4 regions of the Enterobacter pseudoroggenkampii genome follow, and region 3 is predicted to be linked to each of the others. Evidence: predicted binding sites of a transcription regulator. Region 3 holds the regulator's gene; each other region holds the start of a gene.

Region 1 (7,933 bases), on a different contig from region 3:
GCGATCGGCACCGATAATATTGTCCTGCTCATGTTTGATCTGCGCGAGAACCTCCCCCACGGCGGCCTGCGTTTGCCATTCCCAGTAAAGCCGCGCCACGCTGCTGGCCAGCAGCTGACGGGTCTGCTCCAGCTCCGCTTTTTGCGCATTCACTTTGCCAATCCGGGCTTCGACCTGCGCGCGATTTTTACCCCACAGATCGAGATCCCAGCCTGCGGTCAGGCCAAAGGTGCCGTTGGTGTACCACGGCCCGGTGGTCCCTGCCGCCGGGTCGGTAATGGCAAAGGGTCCCATCAGCCCTTCGGCGGACATTTTCTGACGTTCCGCATCGGCGGAAAAATCAATTTGCGGGCCGTCGGCAGCCATAGTGGCTTTTGCCTGGGCTTCGGCAAGCGTAATCCGCTGACGGGCAATCTGCATATCCGGCGCATCGCTTAATGCTTTCGCAATAAGCCCGTTAAGCTGGGGATCGTTATACGCCTTCCACCACGCATTTTTCGGCCAGTCGGTATAATGCAATGAGGTATTCACAGACTTGGCGGCCGGTTGTGTATTTAGCGGAGAGACGGTGGAATGTTCAGGTGCGCAGGCTGCCAGAATTAATGCAAAGGGGACACTCAGAGATAAAATAAGAGAACGTTTCATTACGCCATATACTCAAAAAATAAAGGCGAAAAATACGCTTGATACTATTTATTTTTTTAGTAATGCGTGGCAATCCGTAAATTGTTATACATTTACATAATCAGAAAATTATTCACCAAATGAATAAATTACTTTGACTGAATAACCCGTGCAATATCAGAGGACGTCTGTAATGTACGAATCTCCTGAAATAACCCCAGCGCTTCATCGTACTCTTTACGTAAATAACTCAGCCACTGCTTAATTCGCGCGACGTGATACAAACCGGTGTCCCCCTGCTTTTCCAGACGACTGTATTTTTGCAGCAGCGTGACGACGTCTGCCCAGGGCATACGCGGTTCGTTATATTTCACCACCCGGCTGAGGTTCGGCACATTCAGTGCGCCGCGGCCAATCATGACCGCATCGCAGCCGGTGGCATGCAGACAGGCCTGCGCGCTCTCGTAGTCCCAGATTTCGCCGTTGGCGATCACCGGAATGGTGAGGCGTTTGCGGATCTCACCGATCGCCTGCCAGTTAATACGATCGGCTTTGTAGCCTTCTTCTTTGGTACGGCCATGCACCACCAGCTCGGTGGCCCCGGCCTGCTGCACCGCATCGGCGATTTCAAACTGCCGCGCGTCGCTGTCCCACCCCAGGCGCACCTTAACCGTCACCGGCAAATGCGACGGCACGGCCTCGCGCATGGCTTTCGCGCCGCGATAAATCAGCTCAGGATCCTTCAGCAAGGTCGCCCCGCCGCCGCTGCCGTTGACCAGCTTAGACGGGCAGCCGCAGTTGAGATCCACCCCGTAAGAGCCCAGCTCAACCGCACGGGCAGCGTTTTCCGCCAGCCATTCCGGATACTGGCCAAGCAGCTGAATACGCACCAGCGTGCCGGAAGAGGTCCGGCTCTGGTTGTGCAGCTCGGGACACAGTCGGAAGAAGGCTTTTACCGGCAACAGCATATCGACCACGCGCAGAAACTCCGTCACGCAGAGATCGTAATCGTTCACCTCGGTCAGAAGCTCGCGCACGAGGGAGTCGAGCACGCCTTCCATTGGGGCCAGTAAAACACGCATAGCAGTACCTGTGAAAAAAGACGCGCTATAGTAGCCGCTCTCTATATCGCTGGGAAGCGCTTCTGTTCAGGCAGAAAGTCACCCGGCGTTGCCCCAACAATGGCGCGAAACGCCGCCGCAAATGCCGCCGGGCCGGAAAAGCCCAGCATCCAGGCCACCTGCTTAACCGGGTATCCGTTGGCGAGCAGGTCCAGCGAGGCACAAATCCTGGCACGCTGTCGCCAGGCCCGGAAGCTAAAGCCGGTATCGTTGATAAACGCGCGTGAAAACGTGCGTTCAGACATCGCGGCCCGTTCCGCCAGCCTTTCCAGAGAAAGATCCCAGAGATTGTTGGCAATGATGTCACAGGCAATGCGATGTAAGCGCTCATCCACGGGCATCGGTAATTCGGCCGAGATTTGCTGAGCTTCACTGAGGATATCGAGCAGCAAAACGGCCATGCTGCGCTGACTGGCTGGCCGGTATTCCGCGCTGAACAGCCCGGCAATCAGCTCTTTGAACAACGCTGTGGCCATAATCACATGAACCTCGTCTTTCCGTTTAAAAGGCTCGCATTGCGCTATCAGCGCCGGGCTAAACCAGACCGCGCGCAGCTCCGTTGTGGATAACACGCTGTAGGTATGCTCCTGAAAGGGAGGGATCCACAGCGCGCGCTGTGGCGGTATGACCCAGCGTTTGCTGCCGGTTTCGACCAGCATGACCCCTTTGATGGCAAACAAAAGTTGTCCCTGCGAATGCTGGTGAGGCGGATCGACTTCGCCGCGCGTATAGCGAATCGCCCCTCTTGACCATCCGATAGCATCGTCGTGAATTGGCGTTTTATCGATAACGGTTGGCATTTCACATTCCCCCCTTCCTCTTATGATGCTGCTTGTACATGTAACCAGAGAGAGACGCAATGCACATCCATTTTATTATTCATGAACATTTCGAGGCGCCAGGCGCCTATGAAATCTGGGGGAAAAGTCGCGGCTGCAGTCTGAGCTACACCAGAGTGTATCAGGGCGATCCTGTACCCGAAACGCCAGGGCACACAGACTTGCTCATCATCATGGGAGGCCCGCAGTCACCCGCCACCACGCGTGAGGAATGCCCCTGGTTTGATGCGCAGGCGGAAAAGACGCTCATCAGCCGCGCGATAGAGGCGGGTAAAACGGTGATTGGCGTTTGTCTGGGCTCGCAGCTTATCGGCGAAGCGCTGGGCGCAGCGTTTTGTCATAGCCCGGAAAAAGAGATCGGCAAATTCCCCATCAGGCTCACAGATGCAGGCAAGGCGAACCCGCTGTTTGAGGACTTTGGCAGCGTGCTGAACGTCGGTCACTGGCATAACGACATGCCAGGGTTGACGCCGCAGGCTAAGGTTCTGGCTTACAGCGAGGGCTGTCCCCGCCAGATTGTGCAATACAGCGAACGGGTTTACGGTTTCCAGTGCCATATGGAGCTAACGCCGGAGCTGGTAGAGTTGCTGATTGAGCATTCGCAGTGTGACCTCCGCCGCGCGGGTGAATTCCGTTTTGTCGAAACGGCAGAAAAACTCCGCTCGCATGATTATTGCGAAATGAACCAGGTGCTGTTTTCTTTTCTCGATAAACTGACCGCCTGACGCTGATGCCTTCTCTGGCACGCCGTTTCGCCAGCGCAATCCCTTTCCTCTAAACTGTAGCCTGCACCGGTAAGGTGATACCGGACGTTCCATTCCGGAATGTCTGGTATGCTCAAAATTCATGATGTGATCCATGGCACATTTTTAGGTTTAATTGTATGATGAATGCGTTTCAGCAAGGACTATCACCATGAGCAAATCATTGAACATTATCTGGCAATATCTGCGCGCATTCGTCCTGATTTACGCCTGTCTGTATGCCGGGATTTTCATCGCGTCGCTGCTGCCCATCACCATCCCCGGCAGCATTATCGGCATGCTGATCCTCTTCGTTTTGCTGGCGCTGCAAATCCTGCCCGCAAAATGGGTCAACCCCGGCTGCTTCGTCCTCATTCGCTATATGGCGCTGCTTTTCGTACCTATCGGCGTCGGGGTCATGCAGTATTTTGATTTGCTCAAGGCCCAGTTCGGCCCGATCGTGGTCTCCTGCGCGGTCAGTACGCTGGTGGTTTTCCTGGTGGTGAGCTGGAGTTCACATCTGGTGCATGGCGAACGTAACGTGATTGGGGAGAAAACAAAAAAATGATGGCCAATATCTGGTGGTCCCTGCCGCTCACCCTGGCAGTGTTCTTCGCCGCGCGCAAGCTTGCCGCACGTTTCAAAATGCCGTTGCTGAACCCGCTGCTGGTGGCAATGGTGGTGATTATCCCGTTCCTGCTGCTCACCGGCATTCCTTACGAACGCTACTTTGCCGGCAGCAAAATCTTAAACGACCTGCTGCAGCCCGCCGTCGTGGCGCTCGCCTTTCCTTTATACGAGCAGCTGCACCAGATCCGCGCCCGCTGGAAATCCATCATTACCATCTGTTTTGTCGGCAGCCTGGTGGCGATGATTACCGGTACGTCGGTGGCGCTGTTGATGGGGGCCTCGCCGCAAATTGCCGCCTCTATTCTGCCAAAATCGGTGACCACGCCTATCGCGATGGCGGTTGGGGGCAGCCTCGGCGGTATTCCGGCCATCAGCGCGATGTGCGTCATTTTCGTCGGTATTCTCGGCGCGGTGTTTGGCCACACCCTGCTGAACGCGATGCGTATTCATACTAAAGCGGCACGGGGGCTGTCGATGGGCACCGCCTCGCACGCGCTGGGCACGGCCCGCTGCGCGGAGCTGGATTATCAGGAAGGAGCGTTTAGCTCCCTGGCGCTGGTGATCTGCGGGATTATTACCTCTCTGCTGGCCCCGTTCATTTTCCCGCTTATTCTGGCAGTGATGGGCTAAAATTTGCGATGCGTCGCGCAAATTTCATTTTGATTTCATAAGTTGCATACATAATGAGAAGTGGATCACATATAAAGCCCTGACGGCTCCGTAAACTACCGATCCATTAACCTTTATGAGGCAAACGCCATGCACCCACGTTTTCAAGCTGCTTTCGCCCAGCTTGCAGAGAATTTGCAGTCAGCCCTTGCTCCCGTTCTGGCAGATGCGCACTTCCCCGCCCTGCTGACCGCGGAGCAGGTCACGATGCTGAAACAGGCAACGGGACTGGACGAAGACGCGCTGGCTTTCGCACTGCTTCCTCTGGCTGCCGCCTGCGCGCGGGCCGATCTCTCCCACTTCAACGTCGGGGCCATTGCGCGCGGCGTCAGCGGCACCTGGTACTTCGGCGGCAACATGGAGTTCCTGGGCGCAACCATGCAGCAGACCGTTCACGCCGAGCAGAGCGCCATCAGCCACGCCTGGCTGCGCGGTGAAAAAGCCCTGAGCGCCATTACCGTTAACTACACTCCGTGCGGCCACTGCCGTCAGTTTATGAACGAGCTGAACAGCGGGCTGCAGCTGCGCATCAATCTGCCAGGCCGCGCGCCGCACACGCTGGGGGATTATCTGCCTGACGCGTTTGGCCCGAAAGATCTGGAGATCAAAACCCTGCTGATGGACGATCAGAACCACGGTTTCGCCCTGTCCGGCGATGACCTGAGCCAGGCGGCGATTACCGCCGCCAACAAGAGCCACACGCCGTACAGCAAGTCCCCGAGCGGCGTGGCGCTGCAGTGCCGCGATGGCCGAATTTTCACCGGCAGCTATGCGGAAAACGCCGCGTTTAACCCAACGCTGCCGCCGCTGCAGGGCGCACTTAACCTGCTGAGCCTGAACGGCTATGACTATCCGGACATTCAGCGCGCCATTCTGGCCGAGATTGCCGATGCGCCGCTGATCCAGTGGGATGCCACTGCCGCAACGCTCAAAGCATTAGGCTGTACGACAATTGACCGCGTACTGCTGGCGTGATCCTTCCGGCGGGCAGAAATGCCCGCCAGTTTGCTGAAAAACCCCTCAGTTGAGTCGCTGTTTCTTGCGCTAACCAGGCGGGTAAAGTAGCCTGAGTTAAATTTCATCCACGCACGAGCCATCTGCATGTTAAAGCGCGTTTTTTACAGCCTGTCTGTCCTGGTCGGCATACTGCTGTTGATCGTGCTCGGTCTCGACCGCTGGATGAGCTGGAAAACCGCCCCCTACATCTTTGACGACCTGCAGGACCTGCCCTATCGTCAGGTTGGCGTGGTGCTCGGCACCGCCAAGTATTACCGCACCGGCGTCATCAACCAGTATTACCGTTACCGCATTCAGGGCGCGCTGAACGCCTACAACAGCGGCAAGGTGAACTACCTGCTGCTGAGCGGGGATAACGCCCTGCAAAGCTACAATGAACCGGTGACGATGCGTAAGGACCTGATTGCCGCGGGCGTGGATCCTGCCGATATCGTGCTCGACTACGCCGGGTTCCGCACCCTGGACTCCATCGTGCGCACGCGCAAAGTCTTCGACACCAACGACTTCATCATCATCACCCAACGCTTCCACTGCGAACGCGCGCTGTTTATCGCGCTGCACATGGGCATTCAGGCACAGTGCTATGCGGTGCCGTCGCCAAAAGATATGCTGAGCGTGCGCGTCCGCGAGTTCGGTGCCCGCTTTGGTGCCCTGGCCGATCTGTATATCTTCAAACGCGAACCGCGCTTTTTAGGCCCGCTGGTGCCGATTCCGGCGATGCATGAAGTGCCGGAAGACGCGCAGGGTTACCCGGCCGTCACGCCCGAGCAGCTGCTCGATATGCAGAAAAAAGAGAAATAACAGCACCGCCTTTATACTTTCTTTACGCCGGGCCTGACGCTTTTTATCTCCCCTTTACGTCGGCTCTTTTAAGCTGAGTTCACTGCCGCTACGGCTTCATTGAAGAATGACTATGAACTCGATAATGAATGCGTTTTTCCTCAAAAGTCTCCGTCCGTATTTTAACCTTCCCGGTTTATCACTTCCTGGCGCACTCAATTCCGGTCTCTGGCTTGATGAAAAAATTGACGCCCTGCAGCACAACATTTCAGTGGAAGTAGCCGATTACCTGGAACGTTACCCGCAGACGAAACATGTAGACGTTTACCTGAACGATATCAACGGTACGATGCGTGGCAAGCGTCTGTCGGTGGAGAGCATGCTGAGTCTGGAAAAAGGCTGTTACTTTCCCCTTTCGGTCTACTCGATGGATCAGAAGGGAAAAATCGCCGCCCCGCTTTATGATGAACCGGACCGGCTGTGCGTTCCGGTCGCCGGCTCCCTGCGTCCCTGTCCACAAGATCCGCAGCACAACGCGCAGATCCTGCTGACGATGAAAGACAGCGACGATAGTCCCTGCCCGCTTGAGCCGCGCGTGATACTGCAGAACGTACTGGCCCGCTTCCACCGGCACGGCCTTTTCCCGGTGATTGCCCCGGAAATCGAGTTCTATCTGACGGGACATGACGATCGGGATCCGCAAAATCAGGGCTGTTTTCATATGGATACCTCGTCGGCGCATGCCGCGCTGTTTGACGAGCTGGAGCAGCTGGCGCACCTGCAGCACATCCCGCTGTCAGGGGTCGTAGCGGAGGCCGAGTCCGGTCAGTACGAATTAAACCTGAAGCACAGCCATCGCGTCGTTGAGGTCTGCGATAACGTGCTGGCGCTGCGTCGCCTGACCCGATACGTTGCCGAAAAGCACGGCCTGCAGGCCAACTTTATGGCCAAGCCCTTCAGCGAACTTTCCGGCAGCGGCTTGCACTTCCATTTCAGCCTCAACGACAGCCGCGGCGAAAACGTCTTTGCTTCCCCGGTTAACGCGCTGAACAGCATGGTGCGTTTGTGCATCGCGGGCCAGCTGGCGCTGATGCCCGCCTCTATCGCCATTCTTGCGCCGGGCGTCAACGCGTTTCGTCGCCTGCGTAAAAACCTGACGGAACCCGTATTTAACTCCTGGGGCTATAACACCCGCTCCGCCGCCTTGCGTATTCCCTGCTCGGATGACCACAACCGTCGTATCGAGTACCGGCTGGCCGGGGCTGACGCCAATCCGTATCTGGTGGCTGCTACTATCCTGACCGGCATGCTATACGGGCTGGAAAATATCGACGAGGAGGAGTTGCCCGAACCGCAGCACGATCAACCTGAACTGCCGCTGTTTCAGCAGGAGGCGATTGAGACTTTTGCCCGCTGTCAGTACCTCACCGACACCCTGGGCGACGCCTTTTCCGAACAGTGGATCGCCTGCAAGCTCTCTGAACTGGACTGGTTTGAACGCATTGTGACC
Region 2 (7,933 bases), on a different contig from region 3:
CGTGCCCGCTTCAACCTGCCTGCGTGGCCGACCACCACCATAGGTTCCTTCCCGCAAACCACCGAAATCCGTGGCCTGCGTCTGGACTTCAAAAAGGGCAATCTGGATGCGAATCACTACCGCACCGGTATTGCCGAACACATCAAGCAGGCGATTATCGAGCAGGAGCGGCTGGGTCTGGACGTGCTGGTGCACGGTGAGGCCGAGCGTAACGACATGGTGGAATACTTCGGTGAGCATCTCGACGGCTTTGTGTTTACCCAAAACGGCTGGGTGCAGAGCTATGGCTCCCGCTGCGTGAAGCCACCAGTGGTTATCGGTGACGTCAGCCGCCCGGAAGCGATCACCGTGGAATGGGCGAAATACGCGCAGTCCCTCACGGACAAGCCGGTGAAAGGCATGCTCACTGGTCCGGTGACCATTCTTTGCTGGTCCTTCCCGCGTGAAGACGTGACCCGTGAAACCATCGCCAAACAGATTGCCCTGGCACTGCGTGATGAAGTGGCGGATCTGGAAGCAGCAGGCATTGGCATTATTCAGATTGACGAACCGGCCCTGCGCGAAGGTCTGCCGCTGCGCCGCAGCGACTGGGATGCCTACCTGCAGTGGGGTGTGGAAGCGTTCCGCATCAACGCCGCGGTGGCGAAGGACGACACCCAGATCCACACCCACATGTGTTACTGCGAATTTAATGACATCATGGATTCGATTGCCGCGCTGGACGCCGACGTGATCACCATTGAGACGTCGCGCTCTGACATGGAGCTGCTGGAGTCGTTTGAAGAATTCGACTACCCGAACGAAATCGGGCCGGGCGTGTACGACATTCACTCCCCGAACGTGCCGAGCGTGGAGTGGATTGAAGCCCTGCTGAAAAAAGCGGCCCAGCGCATTCCGGCTGAGCGCCTGTGGGTGAATCCGGACTGCGGCCTGAAAACCCGCGGCTGGCCGGAGACGCGTGCGGCGCTGGCGAACATGGTGAAGGCAGCACAGAAGTTGCGTCAGGCATAATTGTGACGCGCGATGGCCGGGTGCCAGCCCGGCCTTATCGTACTTAGCTCAGGTCTGCGCCATTGCTGGCAATCACTTTTTGGTACCACCAAAAGGAGTCTTTTTTCAGCCGTTTCAACGTACCGTTTCCTTCATCGTCCTGATCGACATAGATAAAACCGTAGCGTTTGGACATCTGCGAGGTGCCCGCGCTAATGATGTCGATACAGCCCCACGTGGTGAACCCCATCACCTCCACGCCTTCATTAATCGCGGCCAGCGTTTGCGCGAAGTGTGCGCGGAAATAGTCGATGCGATAGCTATCGTGGATCCTGCCGTTTTCGACTACATCCTTCGCGCCCAGACCGTTTTCAACGATAAACAGCGGCTTTCGGTAACGGTCATACAGCTCCAGCAGCGAGATTTTCAACCCAAGCGGATCAATCTGCCATCCCCATTCGGATGCAGGCAGATACGGGTTTTTCACACCGAGAACGGTATTCCCGGGAATGCGTTCGGCGTCAGGCTGAGTGGATTCGGTCATCGACATGTAATAGCTGAAGGAGACGAAATCGACGGTATGCGCCTTTAAAATACGCCGATCGTCAGGGTGCATTTCAATATGGATATTTCGTCGTTCCAGATCGCGCAGGATCAGCGGCGGATAGTCGCCAAATACCTGCACGTCGGCATAAAAATAGTTTTCCAGGTTTTTCTTCAGCGTGGCTTCAATGTCTTCCGGACGGCAGCTGCGCGGATAGGTCGTCAGCTTCGTCAGCATGCACCCGACCTGGCTGCCCGGAATTTTGGCGTGGCAGTCTCGGGTGACCAGTGCAGATGCGACAAACTGATGGTGCAGACCCTGATAGATATCCTGTTTCGCGTTGCCCGGCGCGCTTTTCTCTTCGCGAATGCCCGCGGTCGTAAAGGGATGGCGGTGAATACTGTCTATTTCATTGAAGGTTAGCCAGTAACGCACCAGCTCTTTGTAGCGGTCGAAACAAACATTGCTGAAGCGAACAAAGGCATCAACCACATTACGATGCACCCAGCCGTTATATTTTTCGCTCAGCGCCAGCGGCATTTCGTAGTGGGAAAGGGTGACCAGCGGCTCGATGTTATGACGACGCAGCTCGCGGAACAGTTCTTCATAAAACTGCAGCCCGGCCTCGTTTGGCGCGGCGTCCTCGCCGGTCGGGAAAATACGCGACCAGGCAATGGATACGCGCAGCACCTTAAAACCCATCTCAGCAAACAGCGCGACGTCGTCTTTATAGTGGTGATAAAAATCGATGCCGCGGCGTTTCGGGTACAGCGCATCATTTTTACCTTCAAACGCGTCGCGGATATTCTCGTCCGTCAGGGCCATGTGGCCGCTGTAATCTTTCACGGAGAGGTTGGGTTTCCAGGCGACAGCGTCGGCAACGGACGGCCCTTTGCCGTCCACGTTCCATGCGCCTTCGGCCTGGTTGGCGGCAATCGCGCCGCCCCATAAAAAACCGTGTGGAAACGCGAGGGAATTGTCCATAACACGCACTCCTTATGCGTCATGATGATGGGAAAGGCTTACCCTTTTTTACCACCGTACTGACGGAACCACGTAAGCATCCGCTGCCATCCATCTTTCGCCGATTCAGCGTGATAGCTCGGACGATAGTCGGCGTTAAACGCATGCCCGGCATCCGGGTAAACTACAATCTCCGCCTTCGCATTTGCCGCGCGGAGCGCATGGCGCATGGTTTCTACCGAATCCAGCGAAATACCGGTGTCCTGACCGCCGTAAAGCCCTAACACGGGGGCATTCAACTCGGTGGCGATATCAACCGGATGTTTCGGTGAATTCAGCGTTTTTTCACCCACCAGTTTGCCGTACCAGGCGACAGCGGCTTTGAGCTGCGGGTTATGCGCGGCATACAGCCAGCTAATGCGTCCGCCCCAGCAGAAACCGGTGACCAGCAGACGATGGGGATCGCCCCCGTTGCGCGCCGCCCAGCTGGCGACGTGGTCGAGGTCGGCCAGCACCTGCGCGTCCGGGACTTTGCTGACCAGGTTGCTGAGCAATGTAGGAATATCGCTGTAGTCGTTCGGATCGCCCTGACGGAAGTAGAGCTCTGGCGCAACGGCCAGATACCCTTCCAGCGCCAGCCGGCGGCAGAGGTCGCGAATGTGTTCGTGAACACCAAATATCTCCTGAATCACAATCACGATGGGCAGCGGGCCGTCTGCCGATTTTGGTCGTGCGTGATAAGCAGGCATATTCTCCCCCTGCGAGGGAATAGAGGTCTCACCCGCCGTGATGGCGTCTTCAGATGTTGAGACGATGGTTGAGGCATGCGGGGCCGCAGCAGGTGCAAAACCAGTTTTTTCAGTCATGGCATTCTCCGTACCAATCAGTTAGCGCAAAGGTAAATATAGACACCAGGTTAACAACTCACAGTGCCTTAAACGGTCTATCTTTTGTGCAGCACCTGACGATATAACTTGTTAATGTGATGTGAATCACCTTTTTATGGAAATCAAATGTAATCATTTTCATTCATGGTGAGGTGCGTCACGAAAATATACTTACTGCTTCTGTAAAGTACCGTTTTACTTCTTCTGACTAACCGACCCACAGAGGAGTCACCTATGTCTAAGTCTGATGTTTTTCATCTCGGCCTCACTAAAAACGATTTACAAGGGGCTACGCTCGCTATCGTCCCTGGCGATCCTGAGCGTGTGGAAAAGATCGCCGCGCTGATGGATAAGCCGGTCAAGCTGGCTGCCCATCGTGAGTTCACCACCTGGCGCGCAGAGCTGGATGGCAAAGCGGTGATCGTGTGCTCTACCGGTATCGGTGGTCCGTCTACGTCTATTGCTGTTGAAGAGCTGGCGCAGCTGGGCATTCGTACTTTCCTGCGTATCGGTACCACCGGCGCTATCCAGCCGCACATCAACGTCGGCGACGTGCTGGTCACGACCGCGTCCGTCCGTCTGGACGGTGCAAGCCTGCACTTTGCACCGATGGAATTCCCGGCAGTGGCGGATTTCGAATGCACCACCGCGCTGGTTGAAGCCGCGAAATCCGTGGGCGCAACCACCCACGTAGGCGTAACCGCCTCTTCCGACACCTTCTACCCGGGCCAGGAGCGTTACGACACCTTCTCTGGCCGCGTGGTAAGCCGCTTCAAAGGCTCCATGGAAGAGTGGCAGTCAATGGGCGTGATGAACTACGAAATGGAATCCGCCACGCTGCTGACCATGTGCGCAAGCCAGGGTCTGCGTGCCGGTATGGTGGCGGGCGTTATCGTCAACCGTACCCAGCAGGAGATCCCGAACGCCGAAACCATGAAGCAGACCGAAAGCCATGCAGTGAAAATCGTGGTTGAAGCCGCGCGTCGCCTGATCTAGTCCCTTCCTTTCTAAATCAAAGGCCGACACGTTCGGCCTTTATTTTTTGCGTAGCGCCTCGCAGGAAAACCCTTTCAAACTGGACGTTTATACAGCACAATCTTATTTTGTGCGGGTAATACGTTGATGCAGGGGGCATTGTGGATATCTCAATCCTGATTTATGCAGTGATTGCGCTGGCGGGCGTGGCGATAGGCTGGCTGATGTCCAGTTATCAGCATGCGCAGCAGAAGGCCGATCAGCTGGCTGAACGTGAAGAGATCGTCGCCGATTTAAGCGCGGCCAGGCAGCAGCTTGCCCTGAGTGAACACTGGCGCGACGAGTGTGAACTGCTCAACAACGAACTGCGCAATCTCCGAGATATCAACACCTCGCTGGAGGCCGATCTCCGCGAAGTGACCACCCGCCTTGAATCCACTCAGCTGCATGCGGAAGACAAAATCCGCCAGATGATCAACAGCGAGCAGCGCCTCAGCGAACAGTTTGAGAACCTCGCCAACCGTATTTTCGAGCACAGCAACCGTCGCGTTGACGAACAGAACCGCCAGAGCCTTAACAGCCTGCTGACGCCGCTGCGTGAACAGCTGGACGGTTTTCGTCGTCAGGTGCAGGACAGTTTTGGTCAGGAAGCCCGCGAGCGGCACACCCTGGCGCATGAGATTCGCAATCTCCAGCAGCTGAATGCCCAGATGGCGCAGGAAGCGGTCAACCTGACCCGCGCGCTCAAAGGGGATAACAAAACCCAGGGCAACTGGGGAGAAGTGGTGCTGACCCGCGTACTGGAAGCCTCCGGCCTGCGGGAAGGATATGAATACGAAACGCAGGTGAGTATCGAAAACGACGCCCGCTCTCGCATGCAGCCGGATGTGATTGTGCGGCTGCCGCAGGGTAAAGATGTGGTGATTGACGCCAAAATGACCCTGGTGGCGTATGAGCGTTACTTCAACGCGGAGGATGACTACACCCGCGAATCGGCGCTGCAGGAGCACATTGCCTCCGTGCGTAACCACATTCGCCTGCTCGGCAGAAAAGACTATCAGCAGTTGCCGGGTCTTCGCTCGCTGGACTATGTCCTGATGTTTATTCCGGTAGAGCCCGCGTTTCTGCTGGCACTCGACAGGCAGCCTGAACTCATCACCGAAGCGCTCAAAAATAACATTATGCTGGTCAGCCCTACCACGTTGCTGGTGGCGTTACGTACCATTGCGAACCTGTGGCGCTATGAGCACCAGAGCCGCAACGCGCAGCAGATTGCCGATCGTGCCAGCAAGCTGTACGACAAAATGCGCCTCTTCGTGGACGACATGTCCTCAGTCGGGCAGAGCCTGGATCGTGCGCAGGATAACTACCGCCAGGCGATGAAAAAACTCACCTCGGGACGCGGCAATCTGCTGGCGCAGGCCGAATCATTCCGCAGCCTGGGGGTAGAGGTTAAACGCGAGATTCATCCGGAATTGGTGGAACAGGCCACCGCCCAGGACGACGAGTTTCGCCTGCGAGAAGGTGCGGACGAACAAAAGACAAACAGTGAAGACAATACGTTAGCGGTGGATTTATCACCAGACGAGACTCCGGCGCGTTTCTTTCGCGGTGGTTGAAACGTAGGGCAAACGCGCCCAATCTGTTACACTTCACGAACATTTTACTGATAAGCAGGCTCTGAGATGGCTGACGATTCACAAGACACAACGCACTTTGGCTTTCAGACTGTCGCCAAAGCGCAGAAAGCTGACATGGTGGCCCACGTATTTCATTCCGTGGCGGCGAAGTACGATGTAATGAATGACCTGATGTCGTTCGGCATTCATCGCTTGTGGAAGCGCTTCACCATTGACTGTAGCGGCGTACGTCGCGGACAAACGGTGCTGGATTTAGCCGGCGGTACGGGCGATTTAACCGCGAAATTCTCCCGTCTGGTGGGCGAAACCGGGCGCGTTGTCCTCGCCGATATTAATGACTCCATGCTGAAAATGGGCCGCGAAAAGCTGCGTAACATCGGCGTGGTGGGGAATGTGGAATATGTTCAGGCAAACGCCGAAGCGCTGCCGTTCCCGGACAATACCTTTGACTGCATCACGATCTCCTTCGGTCTGCGTAACGTGACCGATAAAGAAAAGGCGCTGCGCTCCATGTACCGCGTGCTGAAACCGGGTGGACGCCTGCTGGTGCTCGAGTTCTCGAAACCGATCATTGAGCCGCTGAGCAAAGCCTACGACGCCTATTCCTTCCACGTGCTGCCGCGCATCGGCGAGCTGGTGGCGAATGATGCGGAAAGTTACCGCTATCTGGCGGAATCTATCCGTATGCACCCGGATCAGGACACCTTAAAAGCCATGATGCAGGATGCAGAATTTGAGAACGTTGAATATTTCAACCTGACGGCGGGTGTCGTCGCGCTGCATCGCGGTTACAAATTCTGAGTGGAGGTGTCCCGTGCCCTTTAAACCCTTAGTCTCCGCAGGCATCGAGAATGTACTGAACGCTTTCCTGTATCGCGCTCCGGCGCTGAAAGCTGCGCGTCAGCGGCTAAACGGGAAGGTATTGCGCATTGTTTTAAAAGAGTTATCGACGCCGCTTGTACTGGTCTTCAGCGAACGCCAGCTTGACGTACTGGGGGAGTGGGAAGGTGAAGCTGACTGCTCGGTCATCACGCACATGAGCGTGCTGCCAAAACTGCGCGATCGCCAGCAATTAACGGCGCTTATCCGCAGCGGTGAGCTGGAAGTAGAAGGCGACATTCAGGTCGTGCAGAACTTCGTTGCGCTCACCGATCTGGCGGAGTTCGACCCGGCAGAGCTGCTCGTGCCTTTTATCGGCGACATCGCCGCCGAAGGCATCGGGAAAGTCCTTCAGGGTGGCTCCTCCTTTGCGCGTAAAAGCCTGCAACGTCAGCAACGCTATGCGGCGGAAGTGCTGACGGAGGAGTGGCGAATGGCGCCCGGTCCACTGGAAGTGGCGTGGTTTGCGGAAGAGACCGCTGCTGTTGAACGTGCGGTTGATGCGTTAACCAAACGGCTGGAAAAACTGGAGGGCAAATGACGCCTGGTGAAATTCGGCGCCTCTATTTTATTATTCGCACCTTTTTGAGCTACGGGCTCGACGAGCTTATCCCCAAAATGCGTATCACGCTGCCGCTTCGTATCTGGCGGCGGATGCTGTTCTGGATGCCCAATCGCCATAAAGGTCAACCGCTGGGTGAGCGTCTTCGCCTGGCGCTGCAGGAGCTCGGTCCGGTTTGGATTAAATTTGGACAGATGCTGTCGACCCGTCGCGATCTCTTCCCGCCGCTGATTGCTGATGAACTCGCGATGCTGCAGGACCGCGTCGCACCGTTTGACGGCGCGCGCGCGAAAAAGCAAATTGAAGAGGCGATGGGAAATGTACCCGTCGAGACCTGGTTTGACGATTTCGACATTCACCCACTGGCATCGGCCTCTATCGCGCAGGTGCATACCGCGCGTCTGAAAGAAAACGGCAAAGAAGTTGTTATTAAGGTCATTCGTCCGGACATCCTGCCCATCATCAAAGCAGACATGAAGCTGATTTATCGTCT
Region 3 (7,933 bases):
GCCGTTCCCCCGACTGTCCACCAGACCGGGTTTCGGGCTTAAACGTGCTTCGTCAATCAGACACTGCGTGGCGGTTCGCGCCAGCCATTCGGCACCGCCTTCAACCTGAATCTGGGGGAGAAGCTTCATTACCAGCTCCGGAATTTCGCAGGTGGGTTATACAAACCGCCGGACCACTCAACGAGGTCAGACACGCTGCCCGCAGCCAGCAGAGAGCGGGTGGCGTCAGTGCGGCGAATCCCCATATCTTCCGGATACACAACCTTGCCGCTCTGGCGCAGTTCCGCCACGCGTTTGGCGTCCACGCCCAGGCCGATGTCGGTGATCCCCGCGACGGCGGCAACCATGGCCCGACGCTCTTCCAGATCTTTCGCCCGGTAGAGGTAGGCAATCCCCTCTTCCGTCAGCACGTGCGTCACGTCATCTCCGTAAATCATCACCGGTGCCAGCGGCATGCCGGAGGCTTTCGCCACGTCTACGGCATCGAGTTTTTCCACGAAGGTTGGCTTCACGCCTGCCTGGAAGGTTTCGACCATCTGCACGACCAGCTTTTTACCGCGCTGCATCGGGTCCGGCTCGGTGATCATGTTCAGCCAGGCCGGCGTGGCGTGGCGGCGACCGTGCGGGTCATGGCCCATGTTTGGCGCACCGCCGAAGCCGGAAAGACGACCGCGGGTCACGGTTGAGGAGTTGGCGTAGCCGTCAACCTGCAGCGTAGAGCCGATAAACATATCCACCGCGTACTGACCTGCCAGCTGGCAGAAGGCACGGTTGGAACGCATAGAGCCGTCGGCACCGGTAAAGAAGACGTCCGGACGAGCACGGATGTACTCTTCCATCCCCAGCTCGCCGCCGAAGCAGTGCACGCTCTCCACCCAACCGCTTTCGATGGCGGGGATCAGCGTCGGATGGGGGTTCAGCGTCCAGTGTTTACAGATTTTGCCCTTCAGGCCGAGCTGTTCGCCGTAGGTGGGCAGCAGCAGCTCGATCGCTGCGGTGTTAAAGCCGATACCGTGGTTCAGGGACTGCACCTGGTGCTCCGCGTAGATGCCTTTGATGGCCATCATCGCCATCAGGATATGTTCCTGTTTAATGAGGCGTGGGTCGCGGGTGAACAGCGGTTCGATAAAGAACGGCTTGTCTGCAACCACCACGAAGTCAATCCACGAGCCCGGAATATCCACGCGCGGCAGGTCACACTCGTCATCCACCAGCTCGTTCACCTGCGCGATGACGATGCCGTCATGGAACGCGGCGGCTTCCACCAGCGCCGGGGTATCTTCGGTGCTCGCCCCGGTGTAGAGGTTGCCTTTGCGGTCGGCTTTAAAGCCGGCAATCAGCGCCACGTTGGGCGACAGGTCGACGTAGAGACGTGAGTAAAGTTCGATGTAGGTGTGAATTGCGCCGATTTCGAGCTGACCATCTTCCAGCAGCTGGGAGATTCGCAGGCTCTGCGTCCCGGAGAAGGAGAAATCCAGCTTGCGGGCGATGCCTTTCTCGAAGATATCCAGATGCTCGCTGCGGCCGACGCTCGGCATGATCATATGCAGGTCGTGGACAATTTGCGGGTTCACTTCGGCCAGCGAGCGGGAAAGGAAATCCGCCTGCTTCTGGTTGTTACCTTCCAGAACGACCTTGTCGCCAGGCGCGATTAATTTTTCCAGCATGGCGACAAGATCGCCGGTTGGCAGTACCTTGCCCTGCACCGGTACGGACGCCAGGCGACGCGCTTTTTCGCTGCGTCGCGTGTTCCATTGCCGGGTGGGTGTTTGCCCAGATAACATTATTAACCTCCTGATTCAGCTAATCATTTTGATTTGCTTAACGTTGAGTAAAGTGTGCGCTCTGGTGAGAAAGGCATCAATTAAGCGTAGAGTGGAATCATTAGCCTGAGAGTAATAATCAAGGTTAAGATTTGTGATCGGGATCAGTTCATGTTTCGGAAAACCAGGCTAAACGGGGTACAATTCGGAAAGTACCGTAAATTTCTGACAAGAATCAGCATCGCCCTTATGACCCAAATCATTCCATCAGACTTCGACATTGCGGCCGAAGACAGCACTGAGTTCGTGCCTATGCGCGGCGTGGCCAATCGCCATTTGCAGACCATGCTGCCGCGACTGATCCGCCGCAAGGTTCAGTTCACCCCACACTGGCAGCGGCTTGACCTGCCAGACGGTGATTTTCTGGATCTCGCCTGGAGCGAAGCGCCGGAGCAGGCCCGCCATAAGCCGCGTCTGGTGGTCTTTCACGGTCTGGAAGGCAGCCTGCACAGCCCATATGCACACGGGTTAATCGAGGCGGCAAAAGCGCGCGGCTGGCTCGGCGTGGTGATGCATTTTCGCGGCTGCAGCGGCGAACCGAATCGTCAGAAACGCATTTATCACTCGGGTGAAACCGAAGACGGAACGTGGTTTTTACACTGGCTGCGGGACAACTTTGGCACCGTGCCGACCGCCGCGGTGGGCTACTCGCTGGGCGGCAATATGCTGGCCTGCCTGCTAGCCAAAGAGGGTGAAACCGTCCCGCTGGATGCCGCCGTCATTGTCTCCGCACCGTTTATGCTGGAGCAGTGCAGCTACCACATGGATAAAGGCTTTTCCCGCGTCTATCAGCGCTACCTGCTCAACCTGCTGAAGGCCAACGCGGCGCGTAAGCTGAAAGCCTACCCGGATACCCTGCCGGTCAGCCTGCGTCAGCTGAAAAAGGTGCGCCGTATTCGCGAGTTCGACGACCTGATCACCGCGAAAATCCACGGCTTCGCCGATGCGATTGACTATTATCGTCAGTGCAGCGCCATGCCGCTGCTCAGCAAGATCACGCAGCCGACGCTGATCATTCATGCCAAAGATGACCCGTTTATGGATCATCACTCGATCCCCGCTCAGGAATTCCTGCCCGACAACGTTCACTATCAGTTGACCGAGCACGGCGGCCACGTCGGGTTTATCGGCGGTACGCTGCGCCGCCCGAAAATGTGGCTTGAGACGCGTATTCCTGACTGGCTAACCCCTTATCTGGACGGTGCAAAATGATTATTCCCTGGCAGGATCTGGCTCCCGAAACACTCGATAATCTGATTGAAAGCTTTGTATTACGCGAAGGCACCGATTATGGTGAACAGGAACGCTCGCTTGAGCAAAAGGTCAACGATGTTAAGCGCCAGCTGAAAAGCGGCGACGTGGTGCTGGTGTGGTCAGAACTGCATGAGACGGTCAATATCATGCCCCGCAACGCGTTTCACGGCTGATCTTCCACCCTTTTCAGTCAGGGAGTTGCTATGTCTGCCAGACATCCGGTTATTGCCGTTACGGGGTCGAGTGGTGCGGGAACCACCACCACCAGCCTCGCCTTTCGCAAGATTTTCGCCCAGCTGAATCTTCGTGCGGCGGAGGTCGAAGGCGACAGCTTTCACCGCTACACGCGTCCGGAGATGGATATGGCCATCCGTAAAGCGCGCGATCTGGGTAAACACATCAGCTATTTCGGCCCGGAAGCCAATGACTTCGGCCTGCTGGAACAAACCTTTATAGAGTACGGTCAGAGCGGCAAAGGGCAGTCCCGCAAGTATCTGCATACCTATGATGAAGCCGTTCCCTGGAATCAGGTGCCGGGGACGTTCACCCCGTGGCAACCGCTGCCGGAACCCACCGACGTACTGTTTTACGAAGGATTGCACGGTGGCGTGGTCACCCCTCAACACGACGTGGCGCGCCACGTGGACCTGCTGGTCGGCGTGGTCCCTATCGTTAACCTGGAGTGGATCCAGAAGCTGACGCGCGACATGAGCGAGCGCGGCCATTCACGAGAGGCGGTGATGGACTCGGTGGTGCGCTCCATGGAAGATTACATCAACTTCCTGACGCCGCAGTTCTCCCGCACCCATATCAACTTCCAGCGCGTGCCGACGGTGGATACCTCCAACCCGTTTGCGGCCAAAAGCATCCCGTCTCTGGATGAGAGCTTTGTGGTGATCCATTTCCGCAATCTCGAAGGCATTGATTACCCCTGGCTACTGGCCATGCTGCAGGGCTCGTTTATTTCGCACATGAATACGTTAGTCGTGCCGGGCGGAAAAATGGGGCTGGCGATGGAGCTCATCATGACGCCGCTGGTGGAGCGACTGATGGAAGGGAAGCAGATTGCGTGAACATGTTCCCTCTCCCTGTGGGAGAGGGTTAGGGTGAGGGCATCAACACGCACGATGCCCCAATAATTAAGCCTCGATCACTTCATACGAATGCGTGATTTTTACCGCTTTCTCCAGCATTAACGCCACAGAGCAGTACTTCTCCGCAGACAGATCCACCGCACGCGAGACCGCTGCGTCCTTCAACTCTTTACCGGTGACCACAAAGTGCAGATTAATATGGGTGAACAGGCGTGGCGCCTCTTCGCGACGTTCTGACGTGAGTTTAACCTCACAATCCGTCACGTCATGACGACCTTTTTGCAGAATCGACACCACGTCAATGGCGCTGCATCCCCCTGCCGCCATCAGCACCATTTCCATTGGGCTTGGCGCTTTATCGCCGGAGTTACCGTCCATCAAAATCTGGTGTCCTGACGCGGACTCGCCCAGGAACGTTAAACCTTCAACCCATTTCACGCGCGCTTGCATATTCTTAAACTCCAACGTTGCATTTTTGGTGACAGATTACGCGTGCGTTACATTTCTCGCAATGGAAGGCGACCTGCATCATGCTGAAGCGAGACACCAGGAGACACGCGGCGAAAGCTATGCTAAAACACTCTGGATGCTACAGTAATACATTGACGTTACACATGTATGCAGAGGACATCAAACTTTACTGGCTGCGAAACGTTACGGTAGCCGACTTCCCAGGGTATGGGTAAGAATTCGATTGCAACCCCAGAGTCCGGATGCATCTGATGACTCTGGTGACAGCTTATAACAGAGGATAACAGCGCATGGTGCTTGGCAAACCGCAAACAGACCCGACTCTCGAATGGTTCTTGTCTCATTGCCACATTCATAAGTACCCATCAAAGAGCACGCTGATTCACCAGGGTGAAAAAGCGGAAACGTTGTATTACATCGTTAAAGGCTCGGTGGCAGTGCTGATCAAAGATGAAGAAGGGAAAGAGATGATCCTTTCTTATCTGAACCAGGGCGATTTCATCGGTGAACTGGGCCTGTTTGAAGAGGGCCAGGAACGTAGCGCCTGGGTTCGTGCAAAGACAGCATGTGAAGTGGCTGAAATTTCTTACAAGAAGTTCCGTCAGCTGATTCAGGTTAACCCTGACATCCTGATGCGTCTTTCTTCCCAGATGGCGCGCCGTCTGCAGGTCACCTCAGAGAAAGTGGGCAACCTCGCCTTCCTGGACGTGACTGGCCGTATCGCACAGACCCTGCTGAACCTGGCGAAACAGCCAGACGCTATGACCCACCCGGACGGCATGCAAATTAAAATTACCCGTCAGGAAATTGGTCAGATCGTCGGTTGCTCTCGTGAAACGGTGGGTCGTATCCTGAAAATGCTGGAAGATCAAAACCTGATCTCTGCCCACGGTAAAACCATCGTGGTTTACGGAACGCGTTAATTCCGCTTAAACGGCGTGCCATCGCAAGGTGTCACGCCGTTTTTGTCTCTACTCCCCATGTGGCGCAGGCTGATCTATCACCCGGAAGTTAACTACGCACTGCGACAAACGCTGGTGTTGTGTCTTCCCGTGGCTATAGGCCTGATCCTCGGACATCTTCAGCAAGGTCTGCTGTTTTCCCTCGTGCCTGCCTGCTGCAACATCGCCGGTCTGGACACGCCGCATAAGCGCTTTTTCAAACGCCTGATTATCGGCGGCTGCCTGTTTGCGGGCTGTAGCCTCGCCGTACAGCTTTTACTGGCTCGGGATATCCCGCTGCCGCTGATCCTGACTGTGCTGGCGATGACCCTCGGCGTCACGGCGGAAATCAGTTCGCTGCACGCCCGCTTGCTTCCCGCGTCGCTGATTGCGGCCATTTTCACGCTGAGCCTCGCCGGGAATATGCCGGTGTGGGAGCCGCTGCTGATCTACGCCCTGGGGACATTATGGTACGGCCTGTTTAACTGGTTCTGGTTCTGGCTGTGGCGGGAGCAGCCGCTGCGTGAATCCCTGAGCCTGCTCTATGTGCAGCTTGCGGATTACTGCGAAGCCAAATACACCCTGCTGACCCAGCATACCGATCCGGAAAAATCCTTACCGCCCCTGCTGACGCGCCAGCAGAAGGTGGTGGATCTGATAAGCCAGTGCTATCAGCAGCTGCATATGCTCGCCGCCAACAAGAACCACGAGTACAAACGGCTGCTGCGCACCTTCCAGGTCGGGCTGGATCTGCAGGAGCATATCTCCGTGAGCCTGCACCACCCGCAGGAGGTACAAAAGCTGGTCGAGCGCAGTCACGCCGAAGCGGTGATCCGCTGGAACGCGCAGACGGTGTCCGCACGCCTGCGCGTGCTGGCCGATGATATTCTCTATCACCGCTACCCGACGCGCTTTAACATGGATAAGCAGCTGGGCGCGCTGGAGAAAATCGCTCGTCAGCATCCGGATAACCCGGTCGGCCAGTTTGCCGCCTGGCACTTCAGCCGTATCGCCCGCGTGTTGCGCACGCAGCGCCCGCTCTATCCGCGCGACCTGATGGCGGATAAGCAGAAACGGCTGCCGCTATTGCCCGCGCTCAAAAGCTATCTTTCTCTTAAATCGTCCGCCCTGCGCAACGCCGCACGTATTAGCGTGATGCTCAGTACCGCCAGCCTGATGGGCATGGCGCTGCATCTGCCGAAACCCTACTGGATCTTAATGACCGTGCTGTTTGTCACCCAGAACGGCTATGGCGCCACGCGGGTGCGTATTCTGCATCGGGCTGGCGGAACGATGGCCGGGCTGATCATCGCGGGCGTGACGCTGCACTTCCACGTGCCGGAAGGCTATACTCTGGCAGGAATGCTGGCGGTTACGCTGGTGAGCTACCTGATTATCCGCAAAAACTACGGCTGGGCGATGGTGGGCTTTACGGTGACGGCGGTATATACCCTGCAGCTGCTCACGCTCAATGGCGAACAGTTTATTGTCGCCAGGCTGATTGATACCCTGATCGGCTGTCTGATTGCCTTTGGCGGCATGGTCTGGCTGTGGCCGCAGTGGCAAAGTGGACTGCTGCGCCAGAACGCCCACGACGCGCTGGAAGCCGACCAGCAGGCCATTCGCCTGATCCTGAGCGACGACCCGCAGCCGTCGCCGCTGGCGTATCAGCGCATGAAGGTCAACCAGGCGCACAACGCCCTGTTTAACTCGCTCAACCAGGCAATGCAGGAGCCGGGCTTTAACTCGCACTATCTGGCAGATATGAAGCTGTGGGTGACGCACAGCCAGTTTATCGTCGAGCACATTAACGCCATGACCACGCTGGCGCGCGAGCACACGATGCTGACACCGGATCTGGCGCAGCGCTATTTGCAGTCGTGTGAAATTGCGTTGCAGCGGTGTCAGCAGCGTCTGGAGTATGACTCGCCGGGTGAGTCGGGAGATTCGAACATTCTGGAAGCGCCGGAAACGTTAACCCACGGGCCAATGAGCACCCTGGAGCAGCATTTGCAGCGCGTACTGGGGCATCTGAACACCATGCACACCATTTCGTCGGTGGCATGGCGTCAGCGTCCGCATCACGGGATTTGGCTAACCCGCAGGTTGAAGCGGACGGCGTATTAACCTTTTACGATCTTCGCGACCGCGGCGGCAAACCGGGTTAACCCGTCTTCAATGTCTTTGTCTTCCACCACCAGCGACGGTGCAAAGCGCATCACGTCCGGCCCGGCGTTGAGCACCATCACCCCTTCGCGAGCGGCGGCGTGCAGGAAGTCGCGCGCGCGGCCCTTATACTGCGGCTTCAGCTCGGCACCAATCAATAACCCCATCCCGCGGATCTCGCTGA
Region 4 (7,933 bases), on a different contig from region 3:
AGAGATGATGTCTGGCAGTTCTGGGCCAAGGAAGTTCGAGCTGAGGTACTGGGCAATCGCGAACGAACCGCCCGCCACCATCACCGCAGGCCAGGTCTCCTTCACGCCGCGCCAGCCGTCCATAATCGCCATGATCCAGAACAGGACGATAATGGTCAGGAACGGCAGCTGGCGACCCACCATCTGGCCAATCTCAAAGCTGTCCAGGCCGGTCACCTGGCCCGCAACCAGAATCGGAATACCCATCGCACCAAACGCCACCGGTGCGGTGTTCACAATCAGGCACAGGCCTGCGGCATACAGCGGGTTAAAGCCCAGGCCCACCAGCAGCGCGGCGGTGATCGCCACCGGTGCGCCAAAGCCTGCCGCGCCTTCCAGAAACGCCCCAAAGGAGAAGCCGACAATCAGCATCTGCAGGCGCTGGTCCGGCGTAATGGAGAGAATCGACGAGCGGATAATGTCGAACTGTCCGGTTTTCACCGAGATTTTATAGACAAAGACCGCCGCGATGATGATCCACGCAATCGGCCACAGGCCGTAGAAGAAACCGTAGACGACGGAGGCCAGCGCGCGATCGACCGGCATTTTGTAGAAGAACAGCGCCACCAGCAGGGCGATGGCGACGGTGTACGTCGCGGCAAGGTAGCCCTTCAGCTTGAGCTTAATCAGCGCAAAGAAGAAGAACAGGATCGGAAGCGATGCGATCAGGCTCGACAGCCAGATATTGCCGGCCGGGTCGTAGTTTTGTTGCCAGAGGCTCATGCAGGTCTCCTGGGGACCAGACAGCCTGCGCTGCGGGTGAGTCTCCGCTCATCTCTGCATCACAGTCTGTGTAAAAGTGGTCCTGCCAATGTTGTGTTGTAGGGTTAATGACAATGAATGGTTAACCAGATGTTATGAGCTAGCAATGGTTTTGTGAGCGGAAATAATGGAATTGTGAACCAGGGGAGAAAGAAAAGGGGGATTGGTTGGGCCAATTTGAGGCGGGGGTGGGGCCTGATGCCCTCACCCCGACCCTCTCCCACGGGGAGAGGGAGAAAACCGCACCGTACAGTCCCCTCGCCCCTTTGGGGAGAGGGTTAGGGTGAGGGGGATAAGTATCAGAACGCGGTCTTACAAAAACCCGTCATCTCTTTCAGGCCCATTTCGCGGCCAAGCTCGGTCATCGGGTGTACCACTACCAGACCACGGACGCTTTTCTTCAGCTTGCCCATGTCGGCCTGCTCTTTTTTGGTGATCGCACGGCGGTGCGGCATGTTCATCAGCTTCTGCGCTTCTTTGCTCAGCTTCTGGCCTTTGACCTCGCGCAGGCGCTCGATCTCCGCTTCCAGCTTCGCGGTCTCTTTTTCAAGCTCGGCGTACTTCTCGGCGGACTCGACCAGTGACAGGCCCGCCATCTGGTGGCGGATGAGATCCAGGCGGTCGCTCAGGCGTTTAATTTCGTTCTTTTCGACTTCTTTCATGACAAATAACTCTGAAAACGGGGAATTTACAGGGAAGGATACACCAATGTGAGCAGGCTTACTTCTGAAACGCTTTTTTTAAGCTGATTCGGGAAATCAGCTCAGTCAGTGAGAGAACCATCGTGGAACGGACAACCTGTTGATAACGCAGCTTTTGCATCGCGTAGAGCTCAGGGTCGCTGTTATCAAACTGCGGTGCCGGAGGAAGCGCGGTGACGCAGTGCAGCTCGCCGAACGGCCCCAGGATTTCATCGTCGGTAAAGGTGTACTCGTTACCGTCATGATTGAGTTCTTCGCGCAGCGCCATTAGCAGCTCCGCATCTTCATACTCTTGTCGGTTCAGCACGCCAAGACCATAAATCAGCTTCAGACGCACGGATAAATCGCCCAGCGGTCCGTCTCCGTCCAGTAACGGTTCTACAGCATATTTTACCGCGTAGTCGTCTTTGCGAAACACCTGAAGCACCAGGATATTCACCGCCTCGGTTAACAGCTCGACGGCGGCAATCAGGAAACTTCGTACGGTTTTGCCAACATTCAGACGCTCAAGCACACGATTTTCAAAGGCCTGGGTTTGTTCCATTATTGCCTGCATATCTGACAATCTGTTATCCGGGCGCAGGCTAACCTGCGCCTCACTGTGCATCATTTGGTTGCGTTGTATGCGTTAACCGCCTCCACAACCACGTCGCTGTTGGCGTCCAGACCGGAAATCTGCGCCAGCGCAGCCTGCGCGCCCTGGGTATCAATCAGCTGAGCCAGTTCCTGCGCCTGCGGGTCCTGTTCGCTGCGGTAGTGCATTGCGGCGGCAATCCCTTTCACCAGGTTGGCGTGCGGCAGGCCGTATTCCAGCGTGCCCAGCAGCGGCTTAATCAGGCGATCGCCCGCGCTCAGTTTGCGCAGAGGCTGACGGCCCACGCGCTCAACGTCATCTTTCAGATACGGGTTTTCAAAGCGACCGAGGATTTTCTGGATGTATGCTGCGTGTTTCTCAGCATCAAAACCGTAGCGTTTGATCAGCACCGCGCCGCTCTCTTCCATTGCCCCTTTTACCACCGCGCGGATCTTCTCATCGAGGATCGCGTCACGAATGGTCTGATGACCGGCCAATTTTCCGAGGTACGCGGTTATAGCATGCCCGGTGTTCAGCGTGAAGAGTTTGCGTTCGACAAATGCCATCAGGTTATCGGTTAATTCCATTCCCGGAATAGTCGGCAGGGCGCCTTTAAACTGGGTTTTATCAACGATCCACTCGCTGAAGGTTTCCACGGTCACTTCCAGCGGATCGTGGGTGGCGGATTCGGACGGCGGAACGATGCGATCCACAGCGGAATCCACAAAGCCGACGTGCGCTTCAACCCAGGCTTTATCTTCGTCTGCTACAGCGTTAAGAACGTGGCCTTTCAGCTGCGTGGTGCCGCGCACCATGTTTTCACAGGCGATGATGTTCAGCGGGGTGTCGATGCCCTGCGCTTTACGTTTTGCCAGGCCTTTCGCGACCGCAGGAGCGATGCGCTCAAGCACAACTGGACCTACGGCAGTGGTGACCAGATCGACGCTGGCGATAAGGTCGATAACATCTTCACCGATGCTGCTGACCGCGTTGACGCCAGATACTGTCTCAACCTGCTCGTTTTCACCGACCACATGGACCTGATAGCTATGACGCGCATTCAGGGCATCCAGGACGACCTGATTCACATCGGCGAATGTCAGCGTAATGCCCGCGTCTGCCAGCAGTTTACCGATAAAACCACGACCGATATTACCTGCGCCAAAATGTAATGCTTTCATAGTGTTAACCTTCATCAATGTTTTTACCCGAGAGGGCTGGGGTGAGGAACGTTTTCCCCTCACCCTAGCCCTCTCCCCGGGGGGAGAGGGAGGAGTACCGTTATTTGTTAAGCAGAGCCAGAACTTCGTCAACGCTTTCAGTCTGTGCCAGACGCTCGATGACGGACTCATCATCCAGCGCGTTGGTCAGGCTGGTAATCACCTGAATGTGCTCGTTGTTGCGAGCGGCGATACCAATCACCAGACGGGCGATGTCGTCTTCTTCTTCACCGAAGCGCACGCCCTGCGGATACTGACAGAATACGACGCCAGTTTTCAGGACGCGATCTTTCGCTTCAACCGTACCGTGCGGCACCGCGATGGATTCGCCCAGATAGGTCGGGGTCAGTTTTTCGCGTTCCAGCATCGCGTCGACATATTCAGGCTGAACGTAGCCGCCTTTCACCAGCTGCTCACCGGCAAAGCGAATCGCTTCTTCTTTGGTAGCCGCGGTACGACCGAGGAAGATGTTTTCCGCACCCAGCTTAAACAGGTGGGCGTTGCTCTCGTCAAAACTGTCCTGCAGGCTGGAGCGCACTTTCACTTCGTTGTCTTCGTGACGCTGCGCGGCAACCAGACGTTCGGTCAGGCTGGTATACAGGCCGCTGTCGAGGAAGTTGGTCAGCGAAATGTGCTGTGCCTGTGGTACCTGACGCATGGCGCGTTCGGTCAGATCGCGGTGCGTGATAACCAGGTCAACATCCGGCGGCAGGCTGTTAATGGCGCTGTTGGTCACGGAGATGTTGGTCAGGCCCGCATCCTGCACTTTCTTACGCAGCACGCCTGCACCCATTGCGCTGGAACCCATACCGGCATCACAGGCAACGATGATTTTACGTACGTGGCTCAGGTCGTTAGAGACATCACCTGCTGCCAGTGGCGTCGCGCCTTTGGATTCTGCTTTCATGTCGTGCATACGACGTGTTGCGGCTTCGATGTCATCATCTTCTTTCACTTTGCTGGTTTTCAGCAGGATAGAAGAGACCACGAAGGAGACGGCCATTGCCGCAAAGATAGCCGCAAGGTTCGCGAAGTAAGCGCCTTTTGGCGTCATCGCCAGTACCGCCAGGATAGAACCCGGAGAGGCCGGAGAAACCAGACCGCCGCCCAGCACGCTCAGGGTGAACACACCGGTCATACCGCCGAGGATAACGGCCAGGATCAGACGTGGGTTCATCAGCACGTAAGGGAAGTAAATTTCGTGGATACCGCCCAGGAAGTGGATGATCGCCGCACCGCCAGCAGACTGTTTAGCGCTGCCACGGCCAAAGAAGATGTACGCCAGCAGAACGCCCATACCTGGACCCGGGTTAGCTTCAATCAGGAAGAAGATAGACTTGCCGAGATCGTGAGACTGCTGGATACCCAGCGGCGAGAAGATGCCGTGGTTGATGGCGTTGTTAAGGAACAGGATTTTCGCCGGTTCAACGAAGATAGACGCCAGCGGCAGCATCTCGTGCGCCACCATGAAGTTAACGCCTGCCGCCAGAATTTTGGACAGCACTTCAACCGCAGGGCCAATGCCGAGGAACGCCAGAATGGCGAGGATCATCCCGATGATGCCCGCAGAGAAGTTGTTCACCAGCATTTCGAAGCCGGATTTGATCTTACCATCAACCCAGACGTCGAATTTCTTAATCGCCCAGCCGCCCAGAGGACCGGCAATCATCGCCCCGAGGAACATCGGCATATCCGCACCGACGATAACACCCATGGTTGTGATAGCACCCACGACGCCACCACGGTCACCGCCCACCAGACGACCCCCGGTGAAACCGATGAGCAGCGGCAGGAGATAGGTAATCATTGGGCCAACAAGTTTCGCCAGCGTTTCGTTAGGCAACCACCCTGTCGGAATGAACAATGCGGTGATGATACCCCACGCGATAAACGCGCCGATATTTGGCATCACCATGTTGCTGAGGAAACGACCAAAGCTTTGAACTTTGATCTTGAAATCGGATGACATAAAACACCCCTTCTTCTGTTTACGCTTAGGCTTGCGGCCCGAGGTTTATTGTTAATGAGGCGGCAGAGGTAGCCGGACCCTGTTCTGATGCTGTGAAATCTGGCACTGAATCGTTCAACTGTCCAGACAGCGAAAATTTGTGTGACGCATGTCACGTAAATGTAGGGGGTGTGGACATCAATGAGGTGATCTTAATCACAAAACAGGTGTGCAAAAAAAATACGATGGCGAGAAATACGGCAAAAACCACCCCTTTTCGTGATGTTTGTCACATTTTGATTTCATGTGTTTGTTTCTGGATTGTGACTGATTTCACAAAATATTTTTATGCGGATTTCTCCGGCTGTGATCGGCGGCAAACTCTGATTCGCGATTCAGCGCCAGGATGATATTGCACGACACGATAAGCTAAAAAACCACTTTTGATGTGTGGTATGGCGAAAAGTTAAAAGGTGGATTACGCTCATATTGTAAGGTTAAGTCTATTATTATTCAGGATATATTTTGACACGCTTATAAACTTGCATGGAGATATTATAAAAATACATACTTCCCGGCCCTGGGAATAATGAACACAACCCCGTGTTTATAAAAATTAATTAGGTTGCGTACCGTTTTATTAATTTAATGAGTTGACGTTGTTTAAGTGAGGAGAATATGTTTCTCAACTATTTTGCGCTGGGCGTATTGATTTTTGTATTTCTGGTTCTGTTTTACGGAATCATCGCCATTCATGACATCCCTTACAATATGGCCAAAAAGCGTAACCATCCGCATGCCGATGCAATTCACACGGCAGGGTGGATTAGCCTGTTTACGCTCCATGCCATCTGGCCGTTCCTGTGGATTTGGGCCACCCTGTACCGCGAAGATCGTGGCTGGGGTATGCAAAACCACATTACAAAGCCTGATGAGGTCCCGGGCATGGATGCGCTCGCCAAACGCGTGGCGGAACTCGAACAAAAGCTGGCCGCGGTAAAGCCTGCTGCTGATAAGAACACGCTGGAGCGCTAATCATGGATCTGTTGATTATTTTGACCTACGTGGCATTTGCCTGGGCCATCTTTAAAATATTCCGAATTCCGGTCAACCAGTGGACGCTTGCCACCGCAACATTAGGCGGCGTATTTATTGTTGCCGGACTTATTCTGTTAATGAACTATAACCACCCGTATACCTTTACGGCGCAAAAAGCGGTTATTTCTATTCCAATCACGCCGCAGGTGACCGGTGTGGTCAGCGAAGTGACCGATAAAAATAATCAGCTCATTAAAAAAGGCGAAGTGTTATTTAAACTGGATCCTGGCCGCTACCAGGCACGCGTCGACAGACTTCAGGCCGACCTGGTAACCGCGACGCACAATATCGATAATCTGAAAGCGCAGCTGGCGGAAGCCGTTGCCAATACCACGCGCGTCTCCGCTGAACGCGATCGCCTCTATAAAGATTATCAGCGCTACCTGAAAGGCAGCCAGGCGAAGGTGAATCCGTTCTCTGAAAGCGATATCGACAACGCGCGGCAGAACTATCTCGCGCAGGATGCGCTGGTGAAAGGCTCCGTGGCTGAACAGGTGCAGATCCAAAGCCAGTTAGACAGCATGGTTAACGGTGAACAGTCGCAAATTGCCTCCTTACGCGCCCAGCTTGCCGAAGCCAAATACAATCTGGATCAAACCGTGGTGCGCGCGCCAAGCAATGGTTACATCACCCAGGTGCTGATCCGTCCGGGGACCTATGCCGCCGCGCTGCCTTTGCGCCCGGTGATGGTCTTTATTCCTGAACAGAAGCGTCAGATTGTGGCCCAGTTCCGTCAGAACTCGCTGCTGCGTCTGAAGCCGGGTGATGAAGCGGAAGTGGTGTTTAACGCGCTGCCGGGCCAGGTGTTCTCCGGGAAGCTTACCGCGATTCTGCCGGTGGTGCCGGGGGGGACCTATCAGGCGCAGGGCGCGCTGCAGTCGCTGACGGTCACTCCGGGTAGTGATGGTGTGCAGGCCATCATTGAGCTGAACCCCAATGCGGAGGTCGATGCGCTGCCAGACGGTATTTTTGCCCAGGTGGCGGTCTATTCGGACCACTTCGCCCACGTCTCGGTCATGCGTAAAGTGCTGCTCCGTATGACCAGCTGGATGCACTACCTCTACCTCGATCACTAATCCTTCCAGGGCAGGAATGCGACACGCAGACCTGCCCTTTTTTCATCGCTTGATCCATACTGACTTTTTTGCAGCATCAAGGATCAGGCAATGAAACTCATCGGTAGCTACACCAGTCCCTTCGTGCGAAAGATCTCGATTCTCCTGCTGGAGAAGGGGATTGAATTTGAATTCATTAATGAACAGCCCTACAACGCGGAAAACGGCGTTGCGCAGTACAACCCGCTGGGGAAAGTCCCGGCGCTGGTGACGGACGAGGGCGAATACTGGTTCGATTCCCCGATAATTGCCGAGTATATCGAGCTGCTGGGCGTTGCCCCGGCAATGCTGCCGGCAGACCCAAAAGCGGCGCTGGCAGTGAAGCAAATCGAAGCCCTGGCCGATGGCATTATGGATGCGGCGTTAACCTCCGTACGTGAACAGGCCAGACCCGCCGCCCAGCAGTCGGAAACGGAACTGTTACGCCAGCGGGAAAAAATCAGCCGCAGCCTGGACAGGTGCGAGCAGCTTATCCG

What was found. Region 3 encodes CRP, which controls carbon source genes, mostly activating them, when cyclic AMP is high. Its sites were predicted from a motif close to ATGTGANNNNNNTCACAT; they were not measured.
Region 1: the regulator CRP is predicted to act here: its motif matches at 4,641-4,658, upstream of cdd (cytidine deaminase).
Region 2: the regulator CRP is predicted to act here: its motif matches at 3,478-3,495, upstream of udp (uridine phosphorylase).
Region 4: the regulator CRP is predicted to act here: its motif matches at 5,449-5,466, upstream of OTG14_RS16420 (PTS mannitol transporter subunit IICBA).

Annotation. Positions count from the first base shown of each region.
Region 1 covers NZ_JAPMLV010000001.1:2,309,584-2,317,516, forward strand. Annotated here, with positions in the region: gene mdtQ (multidrug resistance outer membrane protein MdtQ) at 1-645, opposite strand, end outside; gene dusC (tRNA dihydrouridine(16) synthase DusC) at 774-1,706, opposite strand; gene OTG14_RS11295 (AraC family transcriptional regulator) at 1,748-2,545, opposite strand; gene OTG14_RS11300 (type 1 glutamine amidotransferase) at 2,605-3,309, shown strand; gene OTG14_RS11305 (CidA/LrgA family protein) at 3,500-3,895, shown strand; gene OTG14_RS11310 (CidB/LrgB family autolysis modulator) at 3,892-4,587, shown strand; gene cdd (cytidine deaminase) at 4,717-5,601, shown strand; gene sanA (outer membrane permeability protein SanA) at 5,728-6,444, shown strand; gene OTG14_RS11325 (glutamine synthetase family protein) at 6,569-7,933, shown strand, end outside.
Region 2 covers NZ_JAPMLV010000011.1:14,494-22,426, reverse strand. Annotated here, with positions in the region: gene metE (5-methyltetrahydropteroyltriglutamate--homocysteine S-methyltransferase) at 1-1,011, shown strand, start outside; gene OTG14_RS23315 (glycoside hydrolase family 1 protein) at 1,055-2,518, opposite strand; gene OTG14_RS23310 (dienelactone hydrolase family protein) at 2,557-3,363, opposite strand; gene udp (uridine phosphorylase) at 3,619-4,380, shown strand; gene rmuC (DNA recombination protein RmuC) at 4,521-5,978, shown strand; gene ubiE (bifunctional demethylmenaquinone methyltransferase/2-methoxy-6-polyprenyl-1,4-benzoquinol methylase UbiE) at 6,045-6,800, shown strand; gene ubiJ (ubiquinone biosynthesis protein UbiJ) at 6,814-7,419, shown strand; gene ubiB (ubiquinone biosynthesis regulatory protein kinase UbiB) at 7,416-7,933, shown strand, end outside.
Region 3 covers NZ_JAPMLV010000007.1:136,509-144,441, reverse strand. Annotated here, with positions in the region: gene OTG14_RS21175 (triphosphoribosyl-dephospho-CoA synthase) at 1-129, opposite strand, end outside; gene mdcA (malonate decarboxylase subunit alpha) at 129-1,784, opposite strand; gene OTG14_RS21165 (hydrolase) at 2,013-3,035, shown strand; gene OTG14_RS21160 (YheU family protein) at 3,032-3,250, shown strand; gene OTG14_RS21155 (phosphoribulokinase) at 3,281-4,150, shown strand; gene OTG14_RS21150 (OsmC family protein) at 4,217-4,621, opposite strand; gene crp (cAMP-activated global transcriptional regulator CRP) at 4,933-5,565, shown strand; gene OTG14_RS21140 (YccS/YhfK family putative transporter) at 5,623-7,710, shown strand; gene argD (bifunctional acetylornithine/succinyldiaminopimelate transaminase) at 7,707-7,933, opposite strand, start outside.
Region 4 covers NZ_JAPMLV010000003.1:181,498-189,430, forward strand. Annotated here, with positions in the region: gene lldP (L-lactate permease) at 1-762, opposite strand, end outside; gene OTG14_RS16405 (YibL family ribosome-associated protein) at 1,101-1,463, opposite strand; gene mtlR (mannitol operon repressor MtlR) at 1,522-2,112, opposite strand; gene mtlD (mannitol-1-phosphate 5-dehydrogenase) at 2,109-3,257, opposite strand; gene OTG14_RS16420 (PTS mannitol transporter subunit IICBA) at 3,358-5,265, opposite strand; gene OTG14_RS16425 (DUF3302 domain-containing protein) at 5,923-6,279, shown strand; gene OTG14_RS16430 (HlyD family secretion protein) at 6,282-7,418, shown strand; gene OTG14_RS16435 (glutathione S-transferase) at 7,509-7,933, shown strand, end outside.